DNA from 3 places in the Pseudoalteromonas sp. NZS71_1 genome. Region 2 is predicted to be linked to each of the others. Evidence: predicted binding sites of a transcription regulator. Region 2 holds the regulator's gene; each other region holds the start of a gene.
The links. Region 2 encodes FliA, which starts transcription of late flagellar genes. Its sites were predicted from a motif close to CTAAAGNTNNNNNNNNNNNNGCCGATA; they were not measured.
Positions count from the first base shown of each region.

Region 1: a site for FliA is predicted at 2,428-2,454, ahead of pomA (flagellar motor protein PomA). Genes of this name have one in related genera too.
Region 3: a site for FliA is predicted at 1,980-2,006, ahead of I6F43_RS03705 (DUF4402 domain-containing protein). Genes of this name have one in related genera too.

Region 1 is NZ_JADYXM010000009.1:177,451-181,740, reverse strand. It holds gene I6F43_RS14220 (hypothetical protein) at 38-526, opposite strand; gene I6F43_RS14215 (flagellar motor protein MotB) at 678-1,598, opposite strand; gene pomA (flagellar motor protein PomA) at 1,601-2,368, opposite strand; gene I6F43_RS14205 (exodeoxyribonuclease VII small subunit) at 2,690-2,932, shown strand; gene ispA ((2E,6E)-farnesyl diphosphate synthase) at 2,935-3,822, shown strand; gene dxs (1-deoxy-D-xylulose-5-phosphate synthase) at 3,928-4,290, shown strand, end outside.
Region 2 is NZ_JADYXM010000002.1:71,967-76,256, reverse strand. It holds gene flhF (flagellar biosynthesis protein FlhF) at 1-710, shown strand, start outside; gene I6F43_RS03300 (MinD/ParA family ATP-binding protein) at 703-1,563, shown strand; gene I6F43_RS03295 (RNA polymerase sigma factor FliA) at 1,590-2,300, shown strand; gene cheY (chemotaxis response regulator CheY) at 2,341-2,724, shown strand; gene I6F43_RS03285 (protein phosphatase CheZ) at 2,742-3,515, shown strand; gene I6F43_RS03280 (chemotaxis protein CheA) at 3,531-4,290, shown strand, end outside.
Region 3 is NZ_JADYXM010000002.1:181,785-186,074, forward strand. It holds gene I6F43_RS03690 (MSCRAMM family adhesin SdrC) at 1-9, opposite strand, end outside; gene I6F43_RS03695 (fimbrial biogenesis chaperone) at 1-826, opposite strand, end outside; gene I6F43_RS03700 (DUF4402 domain-containing protein) at 836-1,318, opposite strand; gene I6F43_RS03705 (DUF4402 domain-containing protein) at 1,322-1,924, opposite strand; gene I6F43_RS03710 (SPOR domain-containing protein) at 2,040-2,594, opposite strand; gene I6F43_RS03715 (SPOR domain-containing protein) at 2,966-3,649, opposite strand; gene galU (UTP--glucose-1-phosphate uridylyltransferase GalU) at 3,993-4,290, opposite strand, start outside.

The DNA of each region.
Region 1 (4,290 bases), on a different contig from region 2:
CTAGCACAGCTATTTTAAAGGAGGGAACTTTTTGTAACTATTGGCTAGCTGGGCTTTTTTTGTCTTTTGTTAAAATATAAATAAGCGGAAGATAACAAACAACAACGGTGCCTATATTAATAAATGGCAATAAGGTTTTATAAATGTATGTACTATAAGAAAGATCCCATAAATGGCGGTCGACTAATCTAAATAGCTGTAAAATTGGTGCCATAATAACAACCAATTGACCTAATACGCATTGCCACAAATAAACCTTATCTTTTAAACCCAGATATGCGATGAGTGCCATCCAAGCAATATCATTAAGGGCCCAAACAAGGTATCGATAAACATAAATCCCATTATCAAACTCTTTCAAGTAAGGATGAATAATGGTTCCATATAAAAAAAAAGCGGCTGTAATTAAAGCGAAACGCAGGGCCAAATAATCTTTTCTAAAATAAAAGATGAAAATAGCAGGGCTTAAAATAAACACCCAACTAGTATCTAATATCAATATAGTCTTTAAAAACCATTCAGGCATTAGAGTTAATCAAGTTTTTTTTCATCATCGTCATTACCACCGCCATTTCCTGGCATATGACTAAACTTATCGACCTTTTTCATAAACTATTCCGTTACATTTGTTAAAGAAAGCATACTTTATGATAAATAAGTGTGTTTGCCAATAAAAGTTATCTTACATCTATAGGAGCTGACTCTTTTGCTTTACCTTGTAATATAGATATTTCTACTCGGCGATTCCTGCGGCGATCTTCATCGGTGTCATTCGGTACAAGTGGTCGTGTTTCAGCTCGACCAACCACCATCATTCGGGTTTTATCAAATCCTTGGACTTTTTGCAGTTCACTTGCAACGGCTACAGCACGCTTTGATGATAGGTCCCAATTATTAATATATAACTCATTCGATACCTGAAAATCATCTGTATGGCCAGATACTGTTATTTCACCGGGTACATCTTTTAACAGCACACCGATATCTTGAATTATAGGTTTAAACTTAGGTTGTAAAAATGCACTACCTGAAGGAAATGAACCATTCTCTCTAATGCGAATAATTATTTGCTGCCCTAAAGACTCAAGCTCAATTGCGCCATCGATTATTTGCTTTTCAAGCTGCTGCGCTATCTTTTTAACAAGCTCGTTAGTTTGCTCCTGATCGGCTGCTGAAGTTGCTTGCTCAGAAGATTCTTCTTGTGAGGTACTACGAGATTCGCCACCGCGTTTATCCCCGCGCTGTTCTTGCCTGCCGCCTGCTGAGCTTTCATCGCCAGCCTGAAACTCTAACATTTGTTGAGTCATTTCGACTGTTTGCTGCTGAATGGTTTCTATTGGGGTTGGCTCTGGTTTACCTGGGGTAAACTCCATGGCAATAACAGAGGTCCCTTTAGGGATGTCTTTTACTTCAATTTTATTCTGCACACCAAAAGCAAACTTCATAGAGCCCGCAATTTGTTTAAACTTAAGTACATCCATTTCTGAAAACGCGAGCAAGAGTACAAAAAAGCACATTAACAGTGACATTAAATCGGCAAACGTTCCCATCCATGCAGGTAGACCTGGTGGTGGGCATTTGCACTCTTGATCAGACATAGTTACTCCTCGGTATCTACTTTGCGTTTAGATTCAGCTAAGTAATTTTTCAAAATACCTTCGATTACTTTTGGATTCTGACCATCTTGTATACCTAAAATAGCATCCAAAATTAAACGCTGATTCATAGCTTCCTCATCTTTACGCAGTTCAAGTTTTACCTGAATAGGAATTGCCACTACATTGGCTAAAAACGCGCCATATAAAGTTGTTAATAGTGCTACTGCCATTGCCGGACCGATTGCCTTTGGGTCATCCATGTTAGACAACATTGCAACCAAACCAATTAGAGTACCAATCATGCCCATTGCAGGCCCTATATCAGCTAACGACTTAAATAAACCCGCGCCCAATTCATGGCGAGTCGTGGTTAGAGAAATATCTTTTTGAAGTGTAGCGCGAACTACATCTGCGTCGTGGCCATCGACGAGCATGTCGACGCCTTTGCGCATAAAGGGGTTTGGAATTTCAGCTTCTTCGAGTGCTAAAAAACCGCCTTTACGAGCTGAATCAGCAAGTTCTACTGCTTTTTCGATAAGTATTTCTGGCGTTTCGATTTTAAACATAAACGCTTTGGCAACAACTTTACCTATCCCCAAAAATTGCGACATAGTGAAGTTTGATAAAACAATAAAGAGTGAACCACCAAATACAATAACCACAGACGGGGTATTGTAAAACATAGCCATTTCACCGCTACTACTCATAAACATAGACATGACAATTAAGCCAATTGCGCCTAGGATCCCGATTATGGTTGCTAAATCCACATTTCCTCCAGAAGTTTCATGCTTAATGGCCTTATCATAAACTTTTATTATTAACTGCTTATCGGCAACATATTGAATTGCTTAAGCCATTTTTATAAATAAACATAAAAAGCAGCCTTTAGCACTATCTTAGATCAAGTTATAAGGGCTACCTAATTATCAATTGATTTATTAAACCAACAGACCGCTATTAAGGCTTTATTAATGCACTTGAAATATAATTTAACGTTATAAAGGTAAAAAACCAATATCATCCTTTGACCTAGTTTAGCATTCCCCCTAAAATTGACCCCTAAATTTATTATGTAAGCTGAAATAAAGATGGCGACTAAAAAACCTGAAAACTTAAGTTTCGAACAAGCACTAGAAGAATTATCTACAATCGTTAGTGACATGGAACAAGGTGACTTATCGCTTGAGCAATCGTTAAAGCAATTTGAGCGTGGAATTGCATTAGCAAGTGCTTCATCAGGGAAATTACAGCAAGCAGAACAAAAAGTATCAATTTTGATGGGGAATGGCGAAAAGTCAGTACTTACAAATTTTGATAATGATATGGAATAGCTGTGAGCATAAAAAATCATATTGAACTTGCTCAAAAAGATGTAGTAGCGACCTTACAACAGCATTTTAACCAGCCTCTCGATACAGAAGAAACGGTAAAGAACGCCACCCAGTATGGATTATTTAATGGCGGTAAAAGATTACGTCCATTTTTAGTTTATGCCACAGGTAAAATGCTCGGCGCAAACCATCAAGACTTAAACGTACTTGCTGCTGCAATTGAGTGTATTCATAGCTATTCGTTAGTCCATGATGACTTACCAGCAATGGATGATGACGACTTACGCCGCGGACGCCCTACTTGTCATATAGAGTTTGGCGAGGCAAATGCAATTTTAGCCGGTGATGCTCTTCAAACTCTTGCTTTTGAGCTTATTGCGAATCACAAATTTGAATGCTCATCGCAAACACAAGTAAAAATGATTGCTACACTTGCCCACGCATCAGGCCTTCAGGGTATGGTTGGCGGACAAGGTCTTGACATAGCAGCAACTGATAAAGTAATTACCGTACAAGAGCTTGAGCGAATACATAAGCTAAAAACCGGAGCTCTAATTAATTGCGCAATTACACTTGGTGCACTGTGCAGTGAAAAGGCTGATCAACAAACCTTAGAAAATTTAAGTGTTTTTGGGTATGCTATAGGGCTAGCATTTCAAGTACACGACGACATTTTAGATGTTGAAGGCGATACAGTTATTTTAGGAAAGCCACAAGGCTCCGATATTGCCGCGAATAAAGCGACATATCCGGCGTTATTAGGTATGCTAGGCGCTAAAGAAAAGGCGCAGAATTTAATACAACAAGCCCATGAAGCGTTAGCAAATATAGATGCTGACACAACACTTCTTGCGTCGCTAGCAAATTATCTAATTGAGCGTGACCACTAATTTTTGCTCATACGTATTGCAATTAGCACTGACATTATTACTCAACATTAATTATTCGTAAAAGCTTTGAATTAATTAATGTTAGCGAAGGATATATATAAAACCATGACACTTGATAGTAGCAAGTATCCATTACTTAATTTGGTTGACGAGCCAGCCCAATTGCGTGACTTAGCGCAAGACAAACTCCCTGCATTTAGCAATGAGCTGCGCGATTATTTACTCAACTCAGTATCGCAAAGTAGCGGTCATCTAGCGTCTGGTTTAGGGACGGTTGAACTAACCGTTGCCCTGCATTATGTTTATAACACTCCAGACGATCGCCTAGTTTGGGATGTGGGTCATCAAGCTTATCCGCATAAAATTCTTACTGGTCGTCGCGAGCAAATGCACACCATTCGCCAAAAAGACGGTTTGCACCCTTTTCCTTTTCGCGATGAAAGCCAATACGATACGTTTAGCGTAGGC
Region 2 (4,290 bases):
CGATGGTCGAAGATCAAATGCAAACAACCAATAATGAAATACTTCGCCAAGGTGGTGTATATGCGTTAGTGGGTCCAACAGGTGTTGGTAAAACAACAACAGTTGCTAAGCTTGCAGCGTTAGGTGCACAAAAATATGGCGCTGATAAAGTGGCCTTAATAACCACTGATACATACAGAATTGGTGCTTATGAACAGCTTGCTACTTACGGCCGTATTATTGGTTGTGGTGTAAAGCAAGTTAAAGATGCTAATGAATTAGCTGAAGTTTTATATCATTTACGAAATAAACGTCTAGTATTAATTGATACAGCAGGTATGAGTCAGCGAGATTTACGTTTGACTGAGCAGTTAAACACGTTAATGCGTAACCAACGTGTGGATATTCGCAGCTACTTAGTACTAAGCGCGACGGCACAAATTAATGTATTACAAGAAACAGTACGTCACTTTAAAAAAGTACAGTTAAGTGGTTGTATTTTCACTAAGTTAGATGAATCATTAAGTTTGGGTGAGATTATTAGTATTGCGATTCAAAATCGCCTTCCAATAGGGTATCTTACTAACGGTCAACGAGTGCCAGAAGATATTCGTGTTGCAAATGCTGAGAAACTAGTGAAAAAGGCTGAGCAGTTATATTTAAAAAGAACAAAAGCACAACATTCAAGGCACCAAGCAGTGGCGCCAAGTACAGTAGGGATGTATGATTAACACAGTATTAGATCAAGCAAGCGGCCTGCGCAAAATGAGTCAAAACAATAACAACGGCGTAAAAGTTATCGCTGTAACCGGTGGTAAAGGTGGGGTAGGGAAAACAAATGTTTCTCTAAATACCGCTATTGCACTAGGGCAACAAGGTAATAGAGTATTAGTGCTGGATGCTGACTTAGGTTTAGCAAACTGTGATGTGATGCTTGGTTTACGTGTAGAGCGCAATTTATCACACGTTTTGTCAGGTGAATGTGAGCTTGACGAGATTTTAGTTGAAGGCCCTGCTGGTATTAAAATTGTACCCGCTACATCGGGCTCGCAAAGTATGGTTGAACTATCGCCATCTGAGCATGCCGGGCTAATTCGTGCATTTAGCGAATTGAATACCGAATTTGATATTTTAATTGTAGATACAGCCGCTGGTATTTCAGACATGGTGCTAAGCTTCTCACGAGCAGCACAAGATGTAATGGTTGTAGTGTGCGATGAACCAACATCAATAACCGATGCTTACGCACTTATTAAAGTATTAAGCCGCGAGCACGGTGTTTATAAGTTCAAAATTGTTGCCAATATGGTCCGCAGTATGCGTGAAGGCACTGAATTGTTTGCAAAACTATCTAAAGTTACCGATCGCTTTTTAGATGTTTCAATGGAGCTAGTAGCAACGGTTCCTTATGACGAAAATATGCGCAAAGCAACACGTCGCCAAAAGGTGATTGTTGAGCTCTTTCCAAGTTCGCCAGCCGCTCTCGCGTTTAAAGCGCTGGCGACAAAAGCAGTTAAATGGCCAATACCAAATCAACCATCTGGGCATTTAGAGTTTTTCATTGAGAAACTAGTAAACGGCTAATTATGACAACATTGGTGAATAGAGCTATGGGATATCAATCAACACAAAACTTAAATGTGATTGTTGAGAAACATGCATCACTTGTTAAAAAAGTGGCATGTCATCTAATTGCTCGATTACCACCTAGCGTTCAGCTTGATGATTTAATTCAATCAGGAATGATAGGTTTAATAGAAGCTTCAAAAAACTTTGATGCAACAAAAGGCGCAAGCTTTGAAACCTTTGCCGGTATTCGTATTCGCGGGGCTATGCTTGATGAAATGCGCCGTGGTGATTGGGCTCCTCGTTCAGTACACCGTAAAAGCCGACAAGTTGCAGAGGCAATTACTGGGCTCGAAAGCAGTCTGAATCGCGAACCAACAGATACAGAAGTTGCTGAAAAACTTGAAATTTCACTCAATGAGTACCATCATATTTTGAATGATGTTAATACCAGTAAAGTATTAGGCATAGAAGACCTTGGTGTAGATGAGGATGTTATTACTCCCGTAGGCCAAGATTTAGCGCTAGACAAACCTTTTAATAATGTTAAAAATGATCGGTTTAATGAGTCTTTGCTAAATGCAATAAAGTCATTACCAGAGCGTGATGCGATGGTACTTTCTTTATACTATAACGATGAAATGAATTTAAAAGAAATAGGACATATACTCGATGTAAGCGAATCGCGTGTAAGTCAGATACATGGTCAGGCGATGATTAAGCTTAAAGCTAAAATCAATGACTGGATAAACTAGTAGTAAGTAAACTAAGGTTAATACCTCACTGGGGGATGTTTTGGATAAAAACATGAAAATTCTTGTAGTTGATGATTTTTCAACGATGAGACGAATTATAAAAAACCTATTACGTGACTTAGGTTTCACTAATGTTCAAGAAGCTGATGACGGGTCTACAGCTTTGCCTATGTTACAAAATCAAGTGTTTGATTTTGTGGTTACAGATTGGAATATGCCGGGAATGCAAGGTATTGACCTTTTAAGAGCAATTCGTGCAGATGATAAGTTAAAACATATCCCTGTACTGATGGTAACGGCAGAAGCTAAAAAAGAACAAATAATAGCTGCAGCGCAAGCTGGCGTTAATGGTTATATTGTTAAGCCATTTACGGCTGGAACATTAAAAACTAAATTAGAAAAAGTATTTGAACGCTTAGGCTAATGATGGGGGAGAGGCTTATGTCAGCACCAGCTGCGCCTCAAATAACGTTAGAACAAGCTCGTCAACTCGTCATTTATTTAGAAAACGATGAGCAAGATAAAGCTAATCAGTTGATTTTAGAGACAGCTTCGCAAGAGCAGTCTAAATTATTTGCTGAAGTTGGGAAGTTGACTCGTCAACTGCACGAAGCACTTAAAAGCTTTGAGCTTGATACTCGCTTAACTAACATAACGACAGATGCGATTCCAGATGCTAAAAAGCGGCTTAATTATGTTATAGAAATGACAGAAAATGCGGCTAATAAAACAATGGATGCTGTTGAGGCTAGTTTACCTATAGCTCAGCAACTTGCAGATGAAATATCTCATATCAAACCGACATGGGATCGTTTAATGAGCCGGGAGATTGAGCTTGGTGAGTTTAAACAACTTTGCCATAGTATCGATAAGTTTATGAATAACTCTCATCATAAAACGGATGAGCTTCAAAGCTTAATGACAAATGTACTAATGGCTCAAGACTATCAAGACTTAACAGGTCAAGTTATTCGCCGTGTTATAGAACTTGTTAGAGAAGTAGAAGAAAGCTTACTTCATCTTTTAACAGCGTTTGCTGAACAAGATGACAGTGACAACACAGCGAATAAAGTAGAACAACAAAAAATAAAAGAACCAGTTGCCACACAAACTTTAGCAGGTCCTGAAGGCCCTATTATTGATAAAGAATCGCGTAATGATGTTGTGTCTGATCAAGATGAAGTCGATGATCTTTTATCAAGTTTGGGCTTCTAAGAGGAGAGTAACTGCATGTTTGAAGTCGATGAAGATATTTTACAAGACTTTCTTGTAGAGGCAGGAGAAATCCTAGAGCTTTTATCTGAACAGTTAGTTGAACTGGAAAATAATCCAGAAGATACCGAGTTACTAAATGCCATATTCAGAGGCTTTCACACTGTAAAAGGTGGTGCAGGCTTTTTAGCTATGACAGAACTTGTTGATGCTTGCCACGGCGCTGAAAACGTATTTGATTTACTACGTCAAGGCGTGCGAACGGTCAATTCAGAGTTAATGGATGTTATTTTACAAGCGCTCGACACCATTAATGAAATGTTCGCGACTATCCAAAATAGGGATAAGCCAGAACCAGCAGATCCTGAGTTACTTCAAACCCTCCACATTTTGGGCCTACCTCCAACAGAAGCCGAGCTTAACGGAGTCGCTTCAGAAACTGACGTTGAACAACCTCTTGATGAAGTAGTTGATACGCCAATAGCTGATGAGGAAGATCCATTTGCATTTGATGAAATGTTTAGCGGAACTCCTTCGGTTAGTGATGCTGAAATAAACGAAATCACTGAAGATGAATTTGAAAACTTACTTGATGAACTACACGGTAAAGGACAAGGTCCTGCAGTTGAAAAGCCAGTAGCAAGTAGTAGTGATTTTAATGGTGATATTACTGATGATGAATTTGACAGCTTATTAGACGAGTTACATGGAGTTGGCAGTTTTGGTGAGGTTGCGAGTAAAGCACCTGAGCAAAGTAGTGCAGTTAAAGCACCTGTAG
Region 3 (4,290 bases), 110 kb from region 2:
TAGCGTCATTCACTGTTAAAACATTAAGTGATTGTGAAGTTAAAGGCAGAGTGTATTGTGCAAATGTAAGGTCTTTATATTCTTGACTGCCTTCATATTTAAAAATAACTTTTCCTGCTTTATCTAAATTTTTGTCACTAAATAAACTAAGGGTTACAAACGCATTATCCACTTCTGGATAAATACTTAAATTACCAATTTCTGCAATTTTAACTTGCTCGTTATTACTATCAACAAAGTAAGCACTTAATTTACCGTAGCTACTAAACTTACCTTCTCGTTTTATATTCAATAAAAACTGAGGACGTTGATTGCTTTCATTTAGCACTAGTTTAGCATGCTCTATGGCAACTTCTGGCTGTTTCATGTCTTTACGTAACAAAATAGGAATGCTGTAGCTCATAATCATATTAACTTTTATTGAGCTTGTTTTATTAGTATTTTCACCAGGCAATGCTTGAAATAGAAGATGAGAGCGGTACTCACCAGAAGCTAGGCCTTTAGGTTTACGTATTGCTATTTTTACTGTTTGTTTTTCACCTGGTGCTAAACGCATTTGTTTTGGTGACAAACGTGCCATTGAACTTAAACTTTCGCTTGTAGCCTCTGCCAACTGTATGTAGCCACCGCTAGGTTGCGCTTGCTTCTCACTCCATAAAACACGATATGTTTGATATTCATCCCCCGTATTAATTACGGTAACTTTAGCGGTTCGTTGACGTTCATCAAAACTAATACGGGTTGGAGAGATAAGTAAATTTGCGTATGCATTTTTTCCTAAAATACATACACTCAGTGCGAGCAGCACTACAACTTTATAAAGCATGTTTTTCCTTTAGTAATCAATCGTAATTTCTAATTGGGTGTCAGTAATAAAACTACCATCTAAGTAACTTTGGCTAGTCCCTGTCGTTATTAAACGGCCACCTACTTTGAGTAAAAGCTCTCCAAATTCATCGCTAGTTTGCGTTCTTGGTAAATCCACTAATACAACCGAAAACTTGGCACTATTAGCTCCTAGCGCTTCACTTTGCAATGTAGAGTCACTCGTTTTGTTAAACGATATTTGAGTAAGGGGAGGTAAATCAGTAAATAAAAGTTCTGCGGGATTACCCTCAGTTAATACGTAAATACTACCAAATGTGATTATTTCACCTTCATGGCTAATGGTTATAGAGCTTAAAGTATTATTTTGAGGGATAACTAAAGTGCCAAAATTAAGCGCTTCTTGTTGTATGCTTGCGCTATAGGCTTGCTCGCTAAACATTAACGAAAGCCAAGCAGAAACATACAAAAAGCGCATTGTTTGTTTAAACACTAATTAATATGACACTTCAATATTAAAGCTACCAGAATACTCACCATCAGGGTAATCCACACTTGATGCGTTTGATGAAGTAGAAAGAGTCGCGCCTATATTAAATGATACAGCGCCATCAACGCCAGCTTGTAGGTTGGGCGTAGCACTTGTATATAATCCACCAGCATTAGTGCCGCTCGTTATAAAGTAAGTCCAAGCACCTACAGTAAAATCAGGTTCATTCAACCCTTGACCAGCTAAAGGTTGTACTAAAGTATTTAATGGGTCGCTAATGGTTAAAATAGAATTTGGTACTACATCTGAAACACTAAAAGCGCCCGCTTCACCACCTTCAATTATTGAGATACTCGCAGCGTTACCAGTTGGATTATCTTGTGAAGTAACATTGCTAGCAGCTGGATCAGGATTAACTGTCAGCGTTGCTTGTTCGGCGCCTAATGGATCTGAAATAGCACGAATAGTACCAAAATTTAAATCGTTATCTTTTGTGAGTACTACAGCATTTTGTACTGTTACTTTCGCTTCAAATGACTCTGTAGCAGCATAAGTGCTAAACGAGCTGACCACGGTGGCTACAGCTAATGCAGATAAATAAAACTTCATGCTAAATCCTTATAAGAAAATGGGCTTTATCAAATATTTGCCCAACTATAGTTAGTATCGACTATTAGTACAAATACTTTAATACTATATAAGTTTAAAAGGCCTAATTTATTAATTATATTGGTTTTCCGACAAAAGCAGCAATATTACATACTTGATCAAGCTGATTAGCTAAATAACAAAACGCACTTACTTGAGCATCGTTTTTAAATGGACCTACACGTAATCCATACAAAGTCATATTATTATTTTTACGTTCAAACATAGTAAAATTAAATTGAGTAAATGCACTGGGGTATAATTGCTTAAGCCTTTCGACTCTTGCTTTAACAAGCTCTGGCTTTAAATACCAACCAAGCTGTGCTCCAATTTTAGTTTCATCTGTTAAGGTGAGTTCTGAATTTTGTAAGTTTGGTGTTTTTACTTCGGGAGTGTTATTTAGTGCCGTCGGTTCCAAATTCTGTGAAGGCTGATTACCATAGGTGATATCGGTTTTACTTTGCATGAGTAAAGGCGGGTTTTCAGTTAATTCACTTTGAGACGATAACGCCATAATTAATAGCTGTAAATCATCTTCCATAGCAGTTAAACGACCAATGCTTTCTTGCTGTAAGTGCCACTGCGAAACATACTCTTTTACTTGTTTATCAGTTATTAAAGAATGCTGCACGCTCTCGTTATTTACAGTTGCGCTGCTACATCCATATAAATAAAAAGATAAGAATAAAACTGATATTAAATGACAAGACTTAAAATACCGCATTGCAAAATGCACTCTACTAACCAAGATAATAAATCAAAGCAAATTTTGCGCCACTTTATAGCAACTTTTTAATTAAGTAGTCTATTTTGAGGTAAGAAAAGCCATATCGATAACAAGGCAAAATTTCATCATTTAGTTGGTATCACTAATTGTTGCTGCATTGCTCTAACTCCGGCATACATGCCGTCGTATATCAAAAATTATTAGCGAAGTTAGCGTCAGGTCTAATCCTTCAAATTGATTAGGTATTATTGTAGATTGATATTACATGCTGTGCGCTAAAGCCTTACTGGCTTATCGGTATAGTTACTTACTATGCAATCGAGTTTGTACAACTTGAATACGTCACAGTCTGCTTTTGCATTTTTAAAGTTTTGGTAAGAGCCAAGTTTTAGCCTGTAAAACATTTTGTCGTTTATTTTGGCGGTTTCTACGTTAGTCAATATTTTGTCTCTAAACAACGGTGCTGCTTTAGTATTTAGCTCTTGCCATGCTTTAGCCACACCTTGCTCTGAGTCAACCGAAGCTACCTGTAAAGCAAATACATGTTTAGGTTTATTTAATTTTACAGTTTGTTTTTTATTACTGTAATTTTGTTTAACTTGTTGGCGTGATTTAACATTACGTGTGTTTCGTGGTGAGCGTACAGACTTGCTGCTATACCCTTGATTAGACTGCGCAATAGCTTTGCTGTTTATAATATCGATATGATTTACGAGGTAAGTTATTTCTTTTTCTAATCTTAAAATTCGCTCTATACCTTCACGAGCTTGTTGCCACTGCATTGCGGCATCTTTTAGCTGTGCAAGTTCAAGGGCTGTAATTGATACGTAGTCAGGCGAGTTACTTTGAGGTTGTTCATCAATGGTTTTTATTTCAGGCGAGACGCTGCATGCTGTACCAAATAAAAGCATTAGCAAGCTAAGTAAAAGCCCAATGTTATTTTTTTTATATATAAACATATATTAGTTGTCCTGAAAGCAGTGTTTTTACACTACATTTCAGTTAAACATTCTCACAAGAAAGCGTTTAACTTTATTTAAGCTGTGAGCTATAAAACTTAGCTCTTCGCATGCTTGTCAGTATTTCGTAAAACACAACGCTGCATACTCCCCCCCTTCCTTGAGAGCATTATTTAATACAAATTCAATGCCAATTAACACAAACTTTACAACATAAATAACAATATGTCTGTAATGACTTAAAAACTTTTATTTTAGAGCTATTCCTTTTCTTATTTTGATCCTGATAAAACTCATAAAAAAAGGCGCCGATATAGGCGCCTTTCATGTTTTACGTTAACTGTTAAATCAGTTTTTTAATAAATGATTTTAATTCATCGGCAAATTCATCGCGACGAAGTGCAAACTCAATCGTTGCTTTTAAGTAACCAATTTTACTTCCACAATCGTGGCTACGGCCTTTTATAGCGTATGCATCTACTTTTTCGTGTTCCATTAACATCGCAATTGCGTCAGTTAATTGAATTTCGTCGCCTGCACCTTGCGGAGTTTTTGCAAGTAACGGCCAGATATTTTCGCTTAATACGTATCGACCCACTACAGCTAAGTTTGATGGAGCTTCATCTACTGGCGGCTTTTCT